DNA from 4 places in the Caballeronia sp. NCF2 genome. Region 1 is predicted to be linked to each of the others. Evidence: predicted binding sites of a transcription regulator. Region 1 holds the regulator's gene; each other region holds the start of a gene.
What was found. Region 1 encodes LexA, which represses DNA repair genes until DNA is damaged. Its sites were predicted from a motif close to ACTGTATNNNNATACAGT; they were not measured.
Positions count from the first base shown of each region.

Region 2: a site for LexA is predicted at 3,322-3,339, ahead of recA (recombinase RecA). Genes of this name have one in related genera too.
Region 3: a site for LexA is predicted at 4,314-4,331, ahead of NCS02_RS24850 (putative DNA modification/repair radical SAM protein). Genes of this name have one in related genera too.
Region 4: a site for LexA is predicted at 2,277-2,294, ahead of imuA (translesion DNA synthesis-associated protein ImuA). Genes of this name have one in related genera too.

Region 1 is NZ_JALQDN010000011.1:15,212-20,473, forward strand. Features, by position in the region: gene NCS02_RS06890 (universal stress protein) at 98-607, shown strand; gene NCS02_RS06895 (DUF2939 domain-containing protein) at 643-1,242, opposite strand; gene NCS02_RS06900 (hypothetical protein) at 1,342-1,668, opposite strand; gene lexA (transcriptional repressor LexA) at 1,866-2,543, opposite strand; gene NCS02_RS06910 (sulfate ABC transporter substrate-binding protein) at 2,802-3,824, shown strand; gene cysT (sulfate ABC transporter permease subunit CysT) at 3,915-4,799, shown strand; gene cysW (sulfate ABC transporter permease subunit CysW) at 4,796-5,262, shown strand, end outside.
Region 2 is NZ_JALQDN010000002.1:134,833-140,094, reverse strand. Features, by position in the region: gene sucC (ADP-forming succinate--CoA ligase subunit beta) at 1-326, opposite strand, end outside; gene NCS02_RS02845 (DUF2889 domain-containing protein) at 432-1,070, opposite strand; gene recX (recombination regulator RecX) at 1,183-2,130, opposite strand; gene recA (recombinase RecA) at 2,150-3,220, opposite strand; gene NCS02_RS02830 (response regulator transcription factor) at 3,503-4,231, shown strand; gene NCS02_RS02825 (sensor histidine kinase) at 4,237-5,262, shown strand, end outside.
Region 3 is NZ_JALQDN010000064.1:382,368-387,629, reverse strand. Features, by position in the region: gene NCS02_RS24865 (DUF4410 domain-containing protein) at 1-616, opposite strand, end outside; gene NCS02_RS24860 (SDR family NAD(P)-dependent oxidoreductase) at 875-1,663, shown strand; gene NCS02_RS24855 (UdgX family uracil-DNA binding protein) at 1,669-3,090, opposite strand; gene NCS02_RS24850 (putative DNA modification/repair radical SAM protein) at 3,090-4,301, opposite strand; gene NCS02_RS24845 (hypothetical protein) at 4,415-4,636, shown strand; gene NCS02_RS24840 (hypothetical protein) at 4,744-5,049, shown strand.
Region 4 is NZ_JALQDN010000080.1:19,811-25,072, forward strand. Features, by position in the region: gene NCS02_RS31035 (error-prone DNA polymerase) at 1-156, opposite strand, end outside; gene NCS02_RS31040 (Y-family DNA polymerase) at 161-1,633, opposite strand; gene imuA (translesion DNA synthesis-associated protein ImuA) at 1,557-2,264, opposite strand; gene NCS02_RS31050 (flagellar transcriptional regulator FlhD) at 2,705-3,001, shown strand; gene flhC (flagellar transcriptional regulator FlhC) at 3,004-3,588, shown strand; partial or broken gene NCS02_RS31060 (UvrD-helicase domain-containing protein) at 3,593-4,943, opposite strand; gene NCS02_RS31065 (hypothetical protein) at 5,025-5,258, opposite strand.

The sequences.
Region 1 (5,262 bases):
GCGTTTTCCAGCGTTGTCTCCCATGGGACGACGCACGATGATGAATCAACGCCGCGGGCAAGCCGCGCTCAACGGCACGTTGGCCAGGGAGGTCAAGATGGAGAGCTACCGAAAAATCCTGCTGTGCTACGACGGCTCCAGAGAAGGCCGCAAGGCACTGCGTCAGGGCGCCAATCTCGCGCTCGACCTGAATGCGGAGACGCATGTGCTCGCGGTGGTGGATATGCGCTCGAGCATCGCGCAGAGCGCCGGACTGCTAACCGACATGGCCTGCGGACGCTTCGAAGAGGCCGCGCGCGACATCCTGCAAGAGGGCGTCGAATGGCTGCGCGAGCGTGGCCTTCAGGCACAGGGACATTTCGCGTTCGGCCATCCGATCGACGAAATCGCGGCGCTCGCCGACAGCCTTCAGGTCGATCTCGTCGTCGTCGGGCATCGCTGCCGCAGCGGCCTCGCGCGCTGGTGGATGGGCGCGGGCAACACGCCGCTGCTGGATCGCGTGAAGTGCAGCATCCTGGTTGCCGTCTGTCAGGCCGGTGAATCGGCCGAAGCGGAAGACGAAGCGGCGTACGCGGCGAAGCCCGTCAAGGCCGAAGCCGGGGCGTGATGCGGTGCGAAGCGTGAGCCGCGACGCTTGACGCGTCAACCGTTGAGATCGACCGCGACGAGCTTCCACGACACGAGCCCGTTGCGGTGGAAGATCGCGGAGTATCGCGCATCGCCGGCGCCGTGTTGATACGTGACGACGAACGTGTTCAGGCTTCGATAACCCGCCGTCGTCTGCGGTGGCTCTTTCGGCGGCTGCCGTGCGGTCGTGACGCCGGACGCGGGCCCATTCCCCCCATTCGCTGGTGCGCCGTCGCCAGCTTGCGGCGGACGCTCGCCCGGATCGCCGCGCGGCGGGATGCCGTTCAGAATCGCCGCGACGCCGTCCGGTGTGGCATACGAATCCACCAGCGGACCGACGAGCGCCGCGCCGATCATCGCACCGATGATCGCGAGCGGATTCCCGCTCTTTTGAATATCCACGCGACGCGTGAGCAGCGCCGCGATCTGGTCCTTGAGGCTCGCGCGCAGCGCCGGAAAATCGACGTATTCGTTGACGGTTTGCGCATCGCGGGCATCGGCCGCGCGCTTCACGCGATCGAGTGCGATGTAAGGCGATGCGTAAACGAAACCGAGCGCCGCGACGATAACCAGGACGACGAGCGTAACGACAATAGAACGGGTAGTGCGGGACATGCTTGGGCCAAGCCTCTTGCAAAACGTGAATTACGGATTGACCGCGCGGGCGCCGGTTAAATCCCGTGAATTCACGTCGTGCGTGCGATGGCGTTCCATTCAGGCGAGGATTCCGCCGGCCAGCCCGGCATTTTCCTCGGCGATGCAGCGGTCGATCATGCGCGAAACCTCGTCGATCTTGCCCACCAGAATCACGCGCGATTGCCCGCGATACACGCGCACTGGCGCGCGCTGCTCGGCCTCGGCGTGCACCGTGCTGTTGAGGGAAACGCGAGCGAAGGCCGGCTGACGGGACGGCAACGCGGGCATTTCGTTGAAGAGATCGGGCGTGGCTTCGGCGCGCGGCATGCCGCAGGCGATCAGCGTGCGCAGATGGCGCAGGCGGCCGAATTGACGGAAGGGCAGCAGACGGGCAAAACGTTCCATGATGACTCTCCAGACGATAGGACGCACCGCGGCGCACCGCGCGCGGTGGCCGTCATGCTTGTTGTGTTGTGAGACGCCTGAATCAGGTGTCGAAAGCGGTTGGTGAGGCTATCTTGCGATGTCAATGAGACATTTCGTGTCTCGGTGCGAAAGTAATGTGCTTCGACTTTCGTGCCTTGCCCGTTCGCGGGCCAACATCAGAATTCGCCGGAGCGGATCAGCCCGACGGCAATGCCTTCAAGCGCGAAATCGCCGCTGCCGGCGCGCACGAAGATGTTTTCATACTCGGGGTTTTCGGCGATGAGTTCGACGCCGTCCGCGCGCCGTTTCCAGCGCTTGACCGTGACGTCGTCGCCAAGACGCGCGACGACGATCTGTCCGTCTTTCGCTTCGTTGCGCTTTTGCACGGCGAGAAGATCGCCGTCGAGAATGCCTGCGTCGCGCATCGAGAGGCCGCGCACCTTCAACAGATAGTCCGGCTTGCTGGAGAAGAGCGCGGGGTCGCACGCATAGTGCTGCGAGATGTGCTCTTGCGCGAGGATAGGACTCCCCGCCGCGACCCGGCCGACGAGCGGCAGAGACAATTGCATGATGCTCTGATGCGGCAGCGTGAACTGATGCGGCAGCTCCTCGGACCGATCGATGCGAGATGCATCGCCGAGCAGCCGGATGCCGCGCGACGAACCCGCCGCCAGCTCGATGACGCCCTTGCGGGCCAGCGCCCTGAGGTGCTCCTCGGCGGAATTGGCCGAACTGAAGCCGAGCTCCGCCGCGATCTCGGCGCGCGTGGGCGGAAAGCCCGTGCGGTCGATCGCGCGCTGGATGAGTTCGAACACCTGCTGCTGCCGCGCGGTAAGTTTTGATGTTTTGGTCACTGGCTCGAGCCCCTGATGCACTGTATGAATGGACAGGTGACTGTATTTTTATACAGTATTTGGCGCTTTTCAAGCTTTACTTTAAGTTCGCGGCCACGAAGCCTCCGCACCGTCGGATCGCGCCCGCCGGCGCTTCTTCCATCCAGGAATATCGTTCTTAGCAGTTTTACGTATAAAAAAGTGAATAACGATTATTTTCAATCATATAGAGGCCTCGTTAGACTGATTCCGTCAATTCGATAAGACGGAGAACGGGGAATGCAAAGCATCAACACGGGATTGCGACGGCTTCTTGCTGCGGCGACGCTCGGCGCGGCGGGTTTGATCATGACGGCGCCGGCGCAGGCGGATACGTCGTTTCTGAACGTTTCCTACGACCCGACTCGCGAGCTGTATCAGGACTTCAATCAGGCTTTCGCGAAAAAGTGGAAGGCGGAGACGGGCGAGACCGTAACCTTCAAGCAGTCGCATGGCGGGTCGGGCGGCCAGGCGCGCGCGGTCATCGACGGACTGCAGGCGGACGTCGTTACGCTCGCACTCGCTTATGACATCGACGCGCTCGCGGGCAAGGGACTCGTCGGCGCGGACTGGCAGAAGCGCCTGCCGGACAACGCATCGCCGTACACGTCGACGATCGTGTTTCTCGTGCGCAAGGGCAATCCGAAGCACATCAAGGACTGGGACGATCTGACGAAGCCGGGCGTGTCGATCGTCACGCCGAATCCGAAGACATCGGGCGGCGCGCGCTGGAACTACCTCGCGGCGTGGGCGTACGCGCAGCACAAGCCGGGCGGCAACGAGCAGACCGCCAAGGAGTTCGTGACGAAGCTCTACAAGAACGCCGGCGTGCTGGATTCCGGCGCGCGCGGCGCGACGACGAGCTTCGTGCAGCGCGGTCAGGGCGACGTGCTCATCGCGTGGGAAAACGAGGCGTTCCTGTCCCTGAAGGAATTCGGTCCGGACAAGTTCGAGATCGTGGTGCCGTCCGTGAGCATTCTGGCGGAGCCGCCGGTCGCGGTGGTCGACAAGGTCGTCGACAAACACGGCACGCGCAAGCTCGCCGAAGCGTATCTCAAGTATCTGTATAGCGACGAAGGGCAGCAGATCGCCGCGCGCAATTTCTATCGGCCGCGTTCGGACAAGGTGCCCGCCGATCTGACGAAGCAGTTTCCGAAGCTGAAGCTCTATACCATCGACGACACCTTCGGCGGCTGGACCAAGGCGCAGAAGACGCATTTCGCGGATGGCGGCGTGTTCGATTCGATCTATCAGCCGCAATAAGCGTCAACCGGCGACGCGGCGCGTTCAAGACGCCGCGCGCCCGAAGCAGCAACGCGCGCCCACCCCGCGCGCAAAAAGGATGATTCAAGGATGACGACTCTCACATTCAGGAAACCGAGCGCGCTACCCGGTTTCGGCCTGACACTCGGCATCACGGTGGCTTATCTGAGCCTCGTGGTGCTGATTCCGCTTGCCGCCACCTTCGCTAAGACGGCGACGCTCGACTGGGCGCAGTTCGTGCGCGCGGTGACGTCGCCGCGCGTGCTCGCATCGTATCGGCTGACGTTCGGTGCGGCGCTCGGCGGCGCGCTCATCAACGCGGTGTTCGGTTTTCTCGTCGCGTGGGTGCTCGTGCGCTACACGTTCCCGTTCAAGCGCATCGTCGATGCGATGGTCGATCTGCCGTTCGCGCTGCCGACGTCGGTCGCCGGCATTTCGCTCGCCGCGGTCTACGCGGGCAATGGCTGGATCGGGCAATATCTCGCGCCGCTCGGCATCAAGGTCGCGTTCACGCCGCTCGGCGTGCTCGTCGCGCTGACGTTCATCGGCCTGCCGTTCGTCGTGCGTACCGTGCAGCCCGTGCTCGAAGACTTCGAGCGCGAGCAGGAAGAAGCCGCCGCGTGCCTCGGCGCGACGCGCTGGCTCACGTTCCGGCGCGTCGTGCTGCCGTCGCTCTTTCCGGCGCTGCTGACGGGCTTCGCACTCGCGTTCGCGCGCGCGTTGGGCGAATACGGCTCGGTGATTTTCATCGCGGGCAACGTGCCGATGAAGTCGGAGATCACGTCGCTGCTCATCATCACGAAGCTCGAACAGTACGACTATGCCGGCGCGACCGCGCTCGCCGTCGTGATGCTGTGCGTGTCCTTCCTGATGCTTCTGTTGATCAACACGCTGCAATGGTGGCTGCAGCGCCGCACGAGCAAGACGGGCGCGGCGCCGGTCAACGTCTCCCTGGCAGCGGGAGAAACGGCATGAGCGAGGTGCTTCCATTGCAGACGACGACACAGCGCGACGCGCACGGCCTCAATCCCGTCACCGAGCCGCGCGCCGTGCGATGGCTCCTGACCGGTATCGCACTCGCGTTTCTCGCGTTCTTTCTCGTCGTGCCGCTCGTCGCGGTGTTCGTGCAGGCGTTCGCCAAGGGCATCGACTATTACTTCGAGTCGCTGAAGGATCCCGACGCGTGGTCCGCGATCAAGCTCACGCTGATCACCGCCGCGATCGCCGTGCCGCTGAATGTCGTCTTCGGACTGGCGGCGTCGTGGGCGATCGCGAAGTTCGAGTTTCGCGGCAAGGCGCTCCTGACGACGCTCATCGACTTGCCGTTCTCGGTGTCGCCGGTCATCTCGGGTCTCGTCTATGTGCTGATGTTCGGCGCGCAAGGATGGTTCGGCCCGTGGCTCGCCGCGCACGACGTGCAGATCATCTTCGCGGTGCC
Region 2 (5,262 bases), on a different contig from region 1:
TACAGTTCCTTCTTGATGTCCGCGCCTTCTTCGATCAGCAGGCGATTGACCTTCTGGCCTTCGGGGCCGGTCTGGTGCGTGACGAGCTGCATGCCGAGGATCTGGTTCGCGTATTCGCGGACCTGTTCGATCGACTTCGCGACCTTCACGCCGCCGCCCTTACCGCGGCCGCCGGCGTGAATCTGCGCCTTGACGACCCAAACCGGGCCGCCCAGCTCTTCCGCGGCCTTGACCGCATCATCCACCGAGAACACGGGTTTGCCGCGCGGGACCGCGACGCCGAATTTCCGCAGGATTTCCTTACCCTGGTACTCGTGAATCTTCATGCGTGATTCCTTCAGTCTGAGAGTTGGAGTGAACTTCTGTTTGCTTGAACCGCTGATTCTTTTCTTGTTTGAATTCCGTGCGTGAGCGCGAGCGCTGCTTGCGCGCTACGAGGCGGACTTTGTCTCCGGCCTGTCTTGCACCGTTGTTCCGGATCTGGATGGTTCGCCGGGCGCGTGGCCGAACCAGCGCGGGTAGTGTTCCCTGACCGCGGGTCCGTCGAAACGCAGCGCGTGGCATCGGCCGAGCTGAAACGGCGGCTCGTCGCGCTGCGCGTTGGCGTCGGCTTGCTTGAATGGATTGCCGTCCTCGATCTTCCAGACGTCGCCCGCGAATGCCTGAATGGCTGCGGTCGGCAAGACCCCGCACAACTCGGTGAGATGCGTGCAGCCGGCAGTGCCGCGCAGCAGCGTGTTGGCTTCGCGGCGAAAATTCTGGAGGAGATTGAGCCCGATGAGCTTGCGATAGACCGCATTGGACTCGGCGCACAAACCGCCATACGGCGCCCAGTCGGACGACGCTTCGACGTCGACGATGCTGAGTGTGCGATCGATGGTGATGCGCAGCCAGAGTTCATGGATCGGCAGGCCGTGCGGCCGGACGCCCGTCGCGAGCTGGAAGTCGCGCGGCTTCTCATCGGTTAGACAGGCTTCGATATCCCACAGGCCGTCGTCGCGTTCGAACGCTTCCACTCGAATCGCGCGGCTATGACGCAATTGTCGGGGAGCGGGAGGCGAGAGAGGCATGCTGGAGTGAGCCGGTACGGGGAAAACCGTGGAATTTTAGCATATCGGGTATTTCGAGCCGGGCATGTGCCTGACGAATGGAACGCGCGTGCGGATCAAGCCGAACGGGCGCTCAGTCGTCGACGATTTCCTCGCTCCAATCTTCGTCACCGCCCTTCAATATCTTGCCGATCGTACCGCTCGAAAAACCGCGCGCAGCCAGAAAGCGCGCCTGCTTGGCGCGCTCGGCGGGCGTCTCCGGCGGCACGCCGTATTTCTTTTCCCACACCGCCCTGGCGCGCGCGGTTTCGGACTGCGCGAGCTTGTCGGCGGTTTCGCTGATGAGCGTTTCGCCGACGGCATGCCGCTTCAGCTCGCTGATGATCCTGCTGCCGCCCATGCGCGACGCCCGCCGATGCACGACGCTCTCGACGAAGCGCTCGTTCGACAGCCAGCCATCGCGCTCGAGACTGTCCAACAGGGATTCGAGCGGAGCGGCTTCTTCGACGTACGGACGCAGCTTGCGCGACAACTCCGCGCGGCTGTACTCGCGACGCGACAGGAACGCGAGCGCGCGGCCCTTCAACGAGCGTTGCGGACGTTTGGGATTGTTGACTTCGTTTGCCGATGTCTTGCGGGTGCGCTGGCTGGAGCGGCTATAAACCGTTTCGCCGGAAACGGCTGGCGATGGCTCGGAAGGCACGCATTGTTCGAAGGGCTCGAATGGATCGGCGTCTTCGAATGGGTCCGGCGGGTTAGCGGACGGCGGGCTGCGATCGGCGGCAGGCGCCTTCGGCTGCGCTGTCGCCTGCTTCAGTAAGGCGCGAGCTTGTTCCAGGCGGGCCGCGCGATCATTCGCGTCTACGCTGCTTTCATCCCTTTTAACAGGCTCGAAAACGCGATGCGCCGACGCGAATGACTTCGCGCCGGCGCGTTCCTTGTTGCTGCGCCTGAAGCCGCCTGACTTCGACGATGCACCGCGCCGCTCGCTGCTTCGCTCGTAGCGATCGACGGAATCGGAATCGTCGCCGGTTCCGTTATCCGCCGGGTCTGCCTTGGATCCGAGCCGGCGCGTCTGCATCTTCCTTCAGGCTCGATGCTTACTCGTCGTCGGCCGCTGCGGCGCTTGCGACGACAGCTTCGCCCAATGCAGCGACGCCCAGCGATTCGCGGATCTTGTTCTCGATCTCGCGCGCGATGTCCGGATTTTCGCGCAGGAATTCCCGCGCGTTGTCCTTGCCCTGACCGATGCGATCGCCGTTGTAGCTGTACCAGGCGCCCGCCTTGTCGACCAGCTTCGCCTGCACGCCCAGATCGATGATTTCACCCTGACGCGAAATGCCTTCGCCATAAAGAATGTCGAAGATGGCTTCGCGGAACGGCGGCGAGACCTTGTTCTTCACAACCTTCACGCGCGTCTCGTTGCCGATGACTTCGTCGTTCTTCTTGATCGAACCGATACGGCGGATATCCAGACGCACCGACGAGTAGAACTTGAGCGCGTTGCCGCCCGTGGTGGTTTCCGGGTTGCCGAACATCACGCCGATCTTCATGCGGATCTGGTTGATGAAGATGACGAGGCAGTTCGTGCGCTTGATCGTGCCGGTGAGCTTGCGCAGCGCCTGCGACATCAGACGCGCTTGCAGACCCGGCAGCGAGTCGCCCATTTCGCCTTCGATTTCCGCCTTCGGCACGAGCGCCGCGACCGAGTCGATCACGATCATGTCGATGGAGCCGGAGCGCACCAGCGCGTCCGCGATTTCGAGCGCCTGCTCGCCCGTGTCCGGCTGCGAGATCAGCAGTTCGGGCACGTTCACGCCGAGCTTGCCGGCGTACTGCACGTCGAGCGCGTGTTCCGCGTCGATGAACGCCGCTGTGCCGCCGAGCTTCTGCATCTCCGCGATCACCTGCAGCGTGAGCGTGGTTTTACCCGACGACTCCGGACCGTAGATTTCCACGACACGACCGCGCGGCAAGCCGCCGACGCCGAGCGCGATGTCCAGCCCGAGCGAACCGGTGGAAACCACTTGAATGTCTTCGACCGCCTCACCTGCGCCGAGCCGCATGATCGACCCTTTGCCGAATTGCTTTTCGATCTGCGAGAGCGCGGCGGCCAGGGCCTTGCTCTTCTCCGCAGTCATGCCAGCCGGGCCTTTCTTGCTTTCTTCCATGAATCGTCCTTTGCTATGATGAACGGCGTCTGAGGCAGTGTTCACGGGGTTTTTCGCCGCTCGATCGAGCATACGAAACCGCCCTTCCCACTCACGCAGACACTGTATAAAAAAACAGTAGTTTTTGCAAGCCTGTCGCGGCGTGGCGCAGCTTTTTTTCCACGTCGCCCAAGCACGCAAGAACCACGAACACCTGGAGACCGCCGCGCCGGGCGACACACGGTGCCGGCAATGCCGATGCGCTTCATCGCGCATGCATGGCGTACAAAGGCGCACACGACGATGCGAATCCTCATTGCCGAAGACGACAGCATACTCGCGGACGGGCTCGTCCGATCACTCCGCCAATCGGGATACGCCGTCGACCATGTGAAGCATGGCGTCGAAGCGGACACCGCCCTTTCCCTGCAAACTTTCGACCTGCTGATCCTCGATCTCGGCCTGCCGCTGATGCCCGGTCTCGAGGTGCTGCGCCGCCTGCGCGCGCGCAATTCGCAGATGCCCGTGCTGATCCTCACCGCCGCCGATTCCGTCGACGAGCGCGTGAAAGGTCTCGATCTCGGCGCGGACGATTACATGGCGAAGCCCTTCGCGCTCAACGAACTCGAAGCGCGCGTCCGTGCGCTCACGCGCCGCGGCGCGGGCGGCGGTCCGACCGTCGTCCGGCACGGCTCGCTCGCCTTCGATCAGATCGGGCGCATTGCGACCATCGGCGATCAGGTCATCGATCTTTCGGCGCGCGAGCTCGGCGTGCTCGAAGTGCTGCTGCAGCGAACCGGCCGGCTCGTATCGAAGGAGCAGCTCGTCAATCACCTGTGCGAGTGGGGCGAGGAAGTCAGCAATAACGCGATCGAGGTCTACGTGCATCGGCTACGGAAGAAGATCGAGCCGAGCGGCGCGAAGATCATCACGGTACGCGGTCTCGGTTACACGCTGGAGAAAGCGGCCGCCACGACGAACGGCGCGGGCGGGCCGCACGCCGGCGAGTCCGCCGGCCATCACTATAAGTAGGCCGCATGGCGTCGCCCGTTTCCCACGAAACTCAGCGAAACGCACAAGCGAACGACGACTCCGACGCGCTGCGCGACGCGCGCTACGCGAATCCGTTCGCGCCGCCCGACGAGCTCGAGCCCGACGCCGAAACGCATCCACGCTCGCTCTTCGGCGAGATTCTCGACTGGATGCTCGCGCCGCTGCTGCTGCTCTGGCCGATGAGCATCGCGGTGACGTATCTGGTCGCGAAATCGATCGCGAACGGGCCGTTCGACCGCGCGCTCGAAGCCGACGCCTACGTGCTCGCGCGCCAGATTCAGCCGGTAAACGGCGTCGCGGAACTCCGCCTGCCCGACGCGACGCGCGATTTCCTGCGCGCCGATAACGTCGACAGCGTGTTTTTCCAGGTGCTCGGCACGCGCGGCGAACTCGTCGGCGGCGATCGCGACATGCCCTTGCCGCACGACGACGATCGTCCGCAGCCGGGCATCGTCGAGTTTCGCGACGATGTGCTGCGCGGCAACGATATCCGCGTCGCATACACGACGGTCGATCTGCCCGGCCTCGCGCCCGGGCGCGATCCGCACAGCGCGCAGCCGGTGCTCGTGCAGGTCGCGGAGACGCTCGACAAACGCAGCCAGCTCGCCAACGACATCATCAAGGGCGTGATCCTGCCGCAGTTCGTGATCCTGCCGCTCGCGATCATCCTCGTATGGTTCGGGCTTTCGCGCGGGCTCGCGCCGCTGCACGCGCTGCAGTCGAACATCCGCGCGCGCCGCCCCGACGATCTGTCGCCGCTGCAGGCCGGCAGCGCGCCGCCGGAGATCGCGCCGCTCGTCGCGTCGTTCAACGACCTGCTCACGCGCCTCGAACAGAACATGGAGTTCCAGAAGCGCTTCATCGCCGATGCCGCGCATCAGATGAAAACGCCGCTCGCGGGCCTGCGCATGCAGGCGGAACTCGCGATGCGCCAGGACGTCTCGACGGAAGTGCAGCGCTCGCTAGAACAGATCGCGATGAGTTCCGAGCATGCCGCGCGTCTCGTCACG
Region 3 (5,262 bases), on a different contig from region 1:
CCGCCGCGCCGACGCCCGCCATTTCCGCGACGCCCGGCGCGTGGCCGCTGTCGGCTTTCGCGTCGAATTGTTCGAGCAGTTGCGGCACGCCGTTCGCGGGCTTGAGGACGACCTGCACCGTCGCGCCGACCTTGCTTTCGCCCGCGCCGAGGCCGATCACCATGCGGCGGCGGCGATTGCCCGCATCGATCGTATTGATGCTTCCTTCGACGACGAGCACGCTCCGATCTTGCGGCGGCGGCACGTCGGCGCGGATCGCGGGCAGACCCATCGATTGCAGTTTGGCGACGATTTCGTTCGCGACTTCCTGGCGCGCCGCGATGGCGTCTTGCGTCTGCTTCCGCGCTTGCGAATCGCCGGACATCGCCGAGCCGAGCTTCGAAATCAGGCCGTGATTGTCGAGCTTGACGTCGTTCGCGTCGCTGGCGAATGCGTAGACGTAGATCGTGTCGGGGCGCACGGCGGGCGCAGCCGCGACGGTCTGCACGTACTGCCCGTACTGATTCGATGCCTGCGCCGGATTGCTCGCGCATCCCGCAAGCAGCGCCGTGCCGACGACGAAACCGGCGAGCGCCGCGCCGCGCACTTTCTTGAACAAGTTGATCGGGCTGGACATGTTGCACCTCCTGTGTGGATTCGTGGATGCGTGACACGGCTCGGTTCTCGCTGCTGCATCTGCTTCGTTTCACGCTGGACGCAACTATGGACGATGACCGCGGCGGAAGCCATCGAGCATTTATGTCGCGGGGTTTCACGGGCGGCGAACGCTTGCCGGACGCGGCTTCAGCAACGTACTGCGCTTATGGCTAACATCCCGGAACGCGTCGTGGCGAAATCGCCGGCGCATTCCGCCAACCCAATCGAAGGAGCAGATATGGATCTCAAGATCGGCAACAAGCTCGCGCTGGTATCCGGATCGACGAAGGGCATCGGACATGCCATTGCCGTGGCGCTCGCGCGTGAAGGCGCGCGCGTGATCATCAACGGCCGTTCGCAGGCGTCTGTCGATGCGGCGCTGGCTAAACTGCGCGAACTCGTGCCCAACGCGCAGGGCGAAGGCTTCGCCGGCGACGTCTCCGACGCAGCGCAAGTCGACGCGCTCGTAAAGCGCTTTCCGCACGTCGATATTCTCGTGAACAACATGGGCATCTTCGATCCGAAGCCGTTCGAAGAGATTCCCGACGACGAATGGCTGCGCTTTTTCAACACCAACGTGATGTCGGGCGTGCGCCTGTCGCGCGCGTATCTGCCGAAGATGAAGGAGAAGAACTGGGGCCGCGTCGTGTTCATCAGCAGCGAGAGCGGCATTCAGATTCCCGTCGAGATGATTCATTACGGCGTGACCAAATCGGCGCAGATTTCGCTCGCGCGCGGCCTCGCGGAAACCTGCGCGGGCACCGGCGTGACCGTCAATTCGGTGCTGCCGGGGCCGACGAGTTCCGAAGGCGTCACCGAGTTCGTCGAGAAACTGTCGGGCGGCAAGAGCTTCGGCGAATTCGAGAAGCAGTTCTTCGAAGAAGCGCGGCCCACGTCGATTCTCAAGCGCTTCATCACGCCCGAGGAAATCGGCAGCATGGTGGCGTACGTGTGCTCGGAGCTTTCATCGGCGACGAACGGCGCGGCGTTGCGCGCGGATGGCGGCGTCGTGCGCGCGGCGTTCTGAGCGCGCTAGGCCTTCAACGACGACGCCAGCTCCAGCGCCGCAACGATAGCCGCGACGGTTTTTTCGCGCGCGGCTTCGTCGTTCTGGCGCAGCGCGTAGGACGGGTGATACGTCGCGACGACCAGCTTGTCCCGATACGGCACGACGCGCCCGACATGCGCCGAAAGCGTCGCGCGCCGTCCGAAAAGCGCGGCCAACGCGGTCGCGCCGAGCGTGACGATCACCTTCGCGCCGACGTCGTGCAGTTCCTGTTCGAGCCAGTACGAACAGGCTTCGACCTCCTGCTGCGCGGGCGTCTTGTGCAGACGGCGCTTGCCGCGCGGCTCCCATTTGAAGTGCTTCACCGCATTGGTCAGATAGACATGCTCGCGCACGACGCCGGCACGCTGCATCGCGTCCTGAAGCAGTTGCCCGGCCGGTCCGACGAACGGCTCGCCCTTCAGATCCTCCTGATCGCCGGGCTGTTCGCCGAGCAGCATGATGCGCGCATCGGACGGACCGGCGCCGTGCACTGCCTGCGTCGCGTTGCGCCACAGATCGCAGCGGCGGCAAGTATCGAGCGATGTGGGCGCGTCCCGCTCCGGCTGCGCTGCGAGCGCATCGACCTGAACCGCCTTGCCGCCGAGCGCGCCGACGTTTTGCGCCTGCGCGACGCGTCGCGCGCCGCCGCGCGCATCGCTGACGAGCTTCGGGATCAGTGCGCCTTCCGGCAGCCCTTTCCAGAAACGCACCGGCATATGCTGTTCGAGCGCGGATTCGTTCAGTCGCGCCGGATTGAAGATGCTGCGGTAGTAGGTCATCCAGAGCGCTTCGGCGGCATCCGGCAAGACCGCCGCATGATCCGACGCCCGCGCGCGGCCGCGCTCCAGTTGCAGGCGCTCGCCGTCGAACATCGCGGCGCCGTCGGGCGTTGCGATGAGCCACGTCGAGCGTCCCATGCGCGCGGCGAAATGCTCCGCGCCCCACGCGAGCACGTCGTGATCCGGCTCGTACCACGCGACGAATTCCGGCGCGCCGAGCGACGCGTCGCGCTGCCGGAAGCGCACATACGCGATCATGTCGTGCTGCGCGCGGCGCACCGCCTTCGCCATCTTGTAGAGGCGCGCGCCGTCTTCATCGGCGGGCGATGCCACCGAGCGGTCGCCCTGCGCCCAGCGCCACAGCACGCGATATAAAAAGCTCCAGCGGCGCGCGTCGCGAAAATGCGCGGCGTCTTTCAGCAGCGATGCGAGTTCGCGCGACACGCGGATAGGCGGCGCATCCGCTGCCTTCGCCGCTTTTGCCGATCGCGCCGACTCGTTGAACAACGCCGGCTCCGCCTGAGCCGTACGCCAGTCGATCGATTCGGGCGGGAGCTTTTGCGCGAGCGCATCGAGCGCGGCGACGCGCCAGGCGTCGAATTCGTCGTCGATGGCGATGACGTGCATCAGATCAGCGAGAGCTGCACCGGGCCGGTCGCGAGCGCGCGCCGCAGACTGTCCGAAGGCGCTTCGTCGAGCGGCGGCCGGTAATCCGCCGTGACGACGAACGGCTTCACCTTGTCCATGCCGCAGCGCAGCCGCACGAGATCGTGATAGCGCACGCGCCGCTCGCGCCGCAACTCCACGATGCGCTTCGCGTTGCGCATGCCGATGCCCGGCACGCGCGCGATCATGCGCGCGGGCGCGGCGTTCAGATCGACGGGAAAGCGCTCGCGATGCGCAAGCGCCCACGCGAGTTTCGGATCGACATCGAGCGGAAGGTTGCCGGCATCGCCGAGCAGTTCGGCGGCGGCGAAACCGTAGCCGCGCATCAGAAAATCCGCCTGATACAGCCGATGCTCGCGCAAGAGCGGCGGCGCTTTCGACGGCACGCCCGAGGGGCTGTCAGGAATCGGGCTGAACGCCGAGTAATACACGCGCTTTAGCTGATAAGAGCCGTACAGCGTTTCGGCGGTGCCGAGGATCGTGCGGTCGTCGGTTTCATCGGCGCCGACGATCATCTGCGTGCTCTGCCCCGCCGGCGCGAACTTCGGCGCGCGCGGCTCCGCTTCCGATTCCTCGCGCGCGACGCGGATGTTGCCCATCGCCAGCTTGATCGTGCGGCCGCTCTTTTCCGGCGCGAGCCGCTCGAGGCTGATTTCCGTCGGCAATTCGATGTTTACGCTCAGACGGTCGGCATAGCGTCCCGCTTGCGCGATGAGTTCTGGATCGGCATCGGGAATCGTCTTCAGATGGATGTAGCCGCGAAATCCGTGCTGCTCACGCAGCAATTTCGCGACGAGAACGAGCTGCTCCATCGTGTAGTTCGACGAACGAATCACTCCGGAACTGAGAAACAACCCGTCGATGTAATTGCGACGGTAGAAATCCAGCGTGAGCGTAACGACTTCTTCCGGCGTGAAGCGCGCACGCGGCACGTTACTGGACCGGCGATTGATGCAGTACCGGCAGTCGTACAGACAAAAGTTCGTCAGCAAAATCTTGAGCAGCGAGACGCAGCGCCCGTCGGGCGTGAAGCTATGGCAGATGCCGGAGCCGGTGCTCGCGCCGAGGCCATCGATGCCGCGCGACTCGCGTTTGGGCGCGCCGCCGCTCGCACACGACGCGTCGTATTTGGCGGCGTCGGCGAGAATTTCGAGCTTTTCGGAGAGATCCATCTTGATTATGGTACTGTATGTTTATACAGTACCTCACGAGAGGCGCGGAGTCAAAGGTAATCACGGCATCGCACGCTTCGCGCCTGCCCTCGCAATCTCTTTCGGAGCCTTTCATGCGATTCGACTACAAGACGTTTCACATCGACTGCACCGCCCATCACGACGAAGACGGCAGCTACTACGCGCACGCACGCATCACGCGTCCGGCGGACGAGCGCACCGCGCATGCGGAAGTATTCGAATCCGGCGAGCTGGATGCGTTCGCGAGCGAGTCGGATGCCGTCCATTGCGCGCGGGCGTGGGCCATCGAGTGGTGTGACGAGGCGACTGCATGACAATTCGATTTCTTCCCGCGGCACGGTGATTGCGCAATGTAATCGGCGACGCCGCAGCTTTGCGCAAGGCGGCGCGCATCGAGATCATTGATCAACGGGAGGAAACCATGAAGAACGCCAAGAGAAGTTTGATTGTGTCGGCCATGATTCTGGGCTTGTCGGGCGCGGCATTCGCGCAAGGCGCGGGCGGCGGTGCCGGCGGCGGCGGCGCGGGTGGCGGCACGGCGGGCGGCAACGGGGCCGGTCAGGGCGGCACCGGAATGGGCACGCCGAACAGCAACGGTGTAACCGGCTCGACGTCGGGCGCATCGGGCTCGAACACGATGGATTCGTCCAAGGGCAGCAGCAAGATGCACAAGAAGGGCAGCTCGGGATCGAACATGTCGAGCGGCACCTCCGGCAAGTCGGAATAAACGTATTGAGTTTCCACGTTTCGGCGCGCCCGGACTTTCGCAAGTCCGGGCGCGTTTTTCGTGCTTCTTCTTTAAACCCGCACGCCTATCCCCACCAAGGTATCCCTGCCAGATAGGGATTTCTCGCGCCTTCCCATCGCCGTAAGGTAATCCCCGAGCGCCATTCGTCGCGCCCGGTGCGTCGTCATTTGTCGCGTCGGACGAAGCGAGCCC
Region 4 (5,262 bases), on a different contig from region 1:
GAGCGAGCATTCGTCAGTGATGGCGATCGCAAGATAGCCGAGCTGCTCGGCGCGCAGAATCAGTTCTTCCGAATGCGAGGCGCCGCGCAGAAACGTGAAGTTGGAGAAGCACTGCAACTCGGCGTAGCCGGGCAGCATGGAGGTGTACACGTCCATCGCTTCACCCGAAGAGGCCGTGCAGAAACCATCGAGGATCTTCTTCGGCGCGGCTGCCGACGCGCTCCCGGTAGATCCAGTAGCAGGTGTGATCGTCGGCTTCCGCGACAAAGTAATCACGCGTGACGAGCTCGCCACCCCACCATCCCGCTTCGACGCGCTCACCGGGCGATACCGTTCGCAACGGACTACCGTAGAACGGGCGGTGCTGGCGCGTCATTAACTGAATCGGCGTCTCAAGCAACCACGAGGGGCGCGGCTGATCGCCGGGCAGGGCACAGCCTTTGACGTCGCTCGTCACCGGAACCCAGTTCGAGACGATCTCGGGCCGATGGTCGGCCACTGGTGCGGCGCACAAGACGTTCTCATGTCCAAGACGCGCGACGAGCAGCTCCATCAACCGGTTATGATCGGCGGCGCTGCCGCCTGGCTCGGGGAACAGCGTGTCGGACGGCGGCTCGGCGGCTTCGACGTCGTTGACTTCGAGACGCACGGCGATGACCGCGGCCGCCAACTCGACGCGTCCGAGTCGTTCTTTGAGCAAGCGCGTCAGGTGTTCCTCGTGCCAAGTTGGTTCCGCGAGCGCCACCTCAATCGTCGTTGGCGGCAACGCCGCGCGCCCGCGCTCATGTTCTAGTTCGATCGAGAAGCGCGTCAGCGCCAGTTGCTTGCTGGCGAGCCAACCGGTCAATTGCACGATAAGCCGCCGAGCGACAAAAAGGACGGCTTCCGCATGCTCGACGCGATCGGGCAATTCGATACGTGCGTTGAAGGACGGCGGCGTCTGGACCCATTCGTAGAGTTCGGGTGCATCCCCAACGGCGCGATCGAGCGTATCCAGTAGCGCCGTGCCGCAGCGCTTTTTCAGACCGGCGCGCGGCAAGCGCCGCAGGTCCGCGACGCTCGTGCATCCGAGGCCGTCGAACCAGTCTGCGTAGCGTCGCGCTTCCAACACCAGCAGGGCGGGCAAGCGCGGCAATTGACGCATCAGCGAGCGAATGGAAAGTCGGCGGCCGCCGCGGTAGCGGGCCATGAGCCATGCGCTCTGGCCGGTGGGCGCGACGCTCATCCGCACCGTGAAGCCGAAGGCGGCGAGCGAGTCGCGGATTGCTCGTCTGAGCGCGCGAACGCCACCGAATAACCGCAAGCTCGCCGACACGTCGACCATGACCGTCTGCTCCTCAGCGATCGACACTTGCGGACTGAACTGCATGAGGGCGGTGGCCACGTCCGCGACGGCCTGCTGCTCCTTCAGTTCGTCTTTGTCGTGAATGCGCGCATCGGGCGCGAGCGTGAGAACGCCGCCTTTGCGCATGCCTACGCGAACGCCTGCCTCGTGCGCTGCCTGATCGAGCGCGACGACACGCTCGTGATCGAGCACGACCAGGCCGGAAGTCGTCTCACTCGTGGACGACCAGCTCGGCTGGAAGACTTCTCGGCTGAGGTGCGGCAGATACACGCCGATCCACACTTGCATGGCGATTCAACAGGATAGGCGAATGGGTCAGTCCAACGACAAGCGGCTCGTCACGCGCTGGCCCTCGGCGCTTGACGAATTCCAATGAAACGCTGTCGCGCGCAGGGCGCACAGCAATGCGAAGCGGGGCAGGCGAGGTGTCGCTCGCGGCAGCCAACGGCCGGACCATGAAGAACAGCGACTCGCTCGTTTGGGCGGCAAGGTGCAGGCGGCGTAGGGCTTCGGGCCGGACGTGCATTTGCCAGAAGAGCAACGCGCCGAACGTACCCGCGCGAAGGATCTGCTCGCCCGCCCAAAGTGCATCGGCGGTCTTCTGGGCGCGCACGACGTTGATAGACGTCTCAGGCAGGTCCCAGTACGCCGCTGCTTCGGGTTGAAAGCGATGAGGCGGCTGCAGGAAAGCAATGCGCCGTTGGGCGACAGCCTTCAGCGCCGGCAGCAGCAATCGCATCTCACCTACACCCGGCTGCTGCACCAGCAGGTCGGTCAGTGCGCCCTTGGGCCAACCGCCACCTGGGAGTTCTGCCGCGAGCGTCTCAGATCCACACGGCACGACGTTCACGCGAGCAGAGGCCAGCTGCGAGCCTCGCCACAAACTTGGATGAATATCTACGAGGGCTATCGCTCCCATGTCGAACCCCGCACTGTATATTTGTACAGTAGTCTACAGGAAGGAGCGGCGTTTGGTAGCCGGGGAGCGGAGTAACGCTTTTCAACGCGAGTAACCGTGTCGCAGGAAAACGTCAGTCTAAATTGCCGAATCGGTAGGACTTACTTTATCCGACGATCGGTTTTCCCGCCGCGAGGAAGGTGGTAGCCGCTCGTCCAATTGCCAATGTTGGAACAAAATTCGAGATGGCGGCCGCGGCCAAGAACTTATCGTAGCAAAGCGCCCATTCGGCAAAACGAATTTCACCCTCCGCTAACGATTGCGAAAAGGCGGCCTGTCTCTCGCAAACGTTTACCCTGTGTAACTAATTGTTGCAAAGTGCCATTTGTAATCAGACAATTCGTTCGCCCTTCGTTGTTAGCGCGACGAGCAAGGTCGAAATTACTCACTGGTCCGCCGCTATGAACACCACCTCTGATCTCAACGCTATCCGCGAACTGAACATGTCTTACCTCATGCTCGCCCGACGCGTTCTGGCATCCGATCGGGAAGCGGCCCAGTCGCATCTGGGTCTCTCGATGGACATGGCGGACTTGCTGCTGAAGCTCTCGCCGGAACAGACGCAGAAGCTTGCATCGTCGTCGCAAGTGCTGTGCTTCTTCCGCATGAGCACGGATGCGATGCTCGCGGGCCTCGCGGCTCGCAGCAACGAAGCGACGGCGTCGGCCGTCGCTAACGACATCCTTCTGGCGGCCTGAAGATGACCACGACCACGCCTTCGAAGAGCCTCGCTGAGGAAGCTGCACAGGTCATGCGTGCCATCGCGCTGATAAAGCTCGGCGCGCGCATGCAAGTGCTGGAATCGGAAATCCCGACTATCTCGCGTGAACGCCTCATCCGCCTGTATCGCGAAGTGAAGGGTGCATCGCCGCCCAAGGGCATGCTGCCGTTTTCGGAGGACTGGTATCTGACGTGGGCGCCGAACATCCATACGTCGATGTTCGCGAACGTCTACGCCTTTCTCGAAGCGAACAGCAAGGGCTTGGACCGCGTGGATCTACTGACTCGCGCGTACTCGCTCTATGCAGAGCACTTCGACATGATCGGCGAGGCGTTGCAGATGGACCTGACGCGCGCGTGGACCTTCATCCGTTTCAAGGACGCCGGCATCCTGCGTCTCGCGGGCTGCACGCGTTGCCGCGGCAAGTTCGTCGCGCACGCGCATGAGCCGTCGCACACGATCGTCTGCGGCATTTGCCAGCCGCCGTCGCGCGCGGGCAAGACGAAGGCGGCCGCGAAAGCCGCGCTCGAGCGCGACGCCGCGTTGCAAGCAAGAGCGGCCTGACCGCCTATCCTCGCGCGGCCTTCGGCACGTTGAAGAGCCGCAGCAGTTCGTCCCGCACATCCGAGATGTCGAGCACATGCTGCGCGCGCGTGAGCGCGACATACAGCAGCCGCATCTCGTCCTCGTCTAACGTCAGCCGACCGTCAACCATCTTGGAGCGGAAGTCGTTGACGATCCGCACGCGCTTCCATTCCAGACCCTTTGCCCGATAAATGGTCGAGATGACGTAGTCAGCTTGGCCTTCGGGCGTATGACGTTGAGCGAGCGCGCGCAAGTAATCGGTGCCCCGATCGTCGACGATCTCAACGACTGGCAGCAAATCGCGGCCGACAGCGCTGCGCGCGAAGGCCTGCGCTTCTCGCCAGTTTTTGAACAACGATAGAGCGGTAGGCCGGAATGCCCGCCTTCCGTTGAGCAACTGGTCGGCGCCGTCCGCAAACGCAATGATCTCGCTCGGGTTCATGCGAAGCGCCGGACGATGCCCCATCTCAATGCCGGCCGCAAACTGCCAGATGGCCGTCGCGTTCTTGCGGCAAAGCACCGCGTCTACGGGCGGCTGCACGGACGGATCTTCGACCATGATGGAACCGATGGTCGGCTGGCCGCGGATCGGGATGGATTCCCCAAGCAAGGCGAGCACGCAACTCGCGAGTCCGGCAAAAGTCGGCCCGAAGCGGAATGACTCAGTCAGCGGCCGCTCTGGGGCGTCGATCTGCGCCATCGCGTTGACAGCGCCGCGCCACTCATAAATTTGCTGATATGGGTCGCCGACGTAGATCGTCTGCGCGTGCCGTTGCCGTGCAAGAACGGACAGCATGATGCCGTCGCTGTCCTGCGCCTCGTCGAACAAAACGAAGTCGGCGTTGATACGCGGATTCGATTGCGCCCACACCTTTAAGTAGACGTCCGGCTGTATCGCCTTCGGGCCGCGCGGGTTGGTTGATGCTTTCCGCCCATAGCCGCCTGATGCTGGGCGCGAGCTGCTCGCGCAGCCAGTCAGCCGCGTCGTCGCGGATCTTTTCATCGACCGGTATGTGAAAGGGCTGAGGCGTATCGTCGGCGGATCGACAAAAGCGGCCGAGACCGTCGGCGATCACATCCGGCCAATCTCGAACGGCGCGACCTCCGCATTCTTTCCGGTGATGGTCGGCACTTCGATTGGCCCGAAGCCATATCGGGCAGCTAGTGTTGAACGCAAGATAGCTGCCGCGCTGGCCAGTGAACTGTTGCGCGACGAGCCGAAGGGTCGAAGTCTTACCTGCGCCCGCATACGCTTTGACCTTCAGATCGCCGCGGCCCTTTGCCGCTTCGACAACGGCTTCTTGTTCCGCCGTTGGTTTGTACGCCTTGGCCACCGATCGCTCTTCCAACGAAAAGAAGCAGTGTGCCGCAAGTTCGACCGACGGGTGCCGTTGCGGCCGCCGCGCGCGCGGCTGTTACTTGCGCGGGTCGGCGGTGAAGCGAGGTGGAAAGATGATGTGACCGAACTCGTCGCGCTCGACGGGCAGGTCCGGGCTGTCCAGCATCTTCTCCACGTCCTGAACCTCAGGCAACGGGGGCCACGGCCACGCTTTTGCCGCCCATGACGGAATCTCGGCCCGACGAACGAAGCCGAACTCTTCCGGCTCATCCCATATTGAGTCGAAGGTCTCGTCGACGATCTGCTGCATGTAG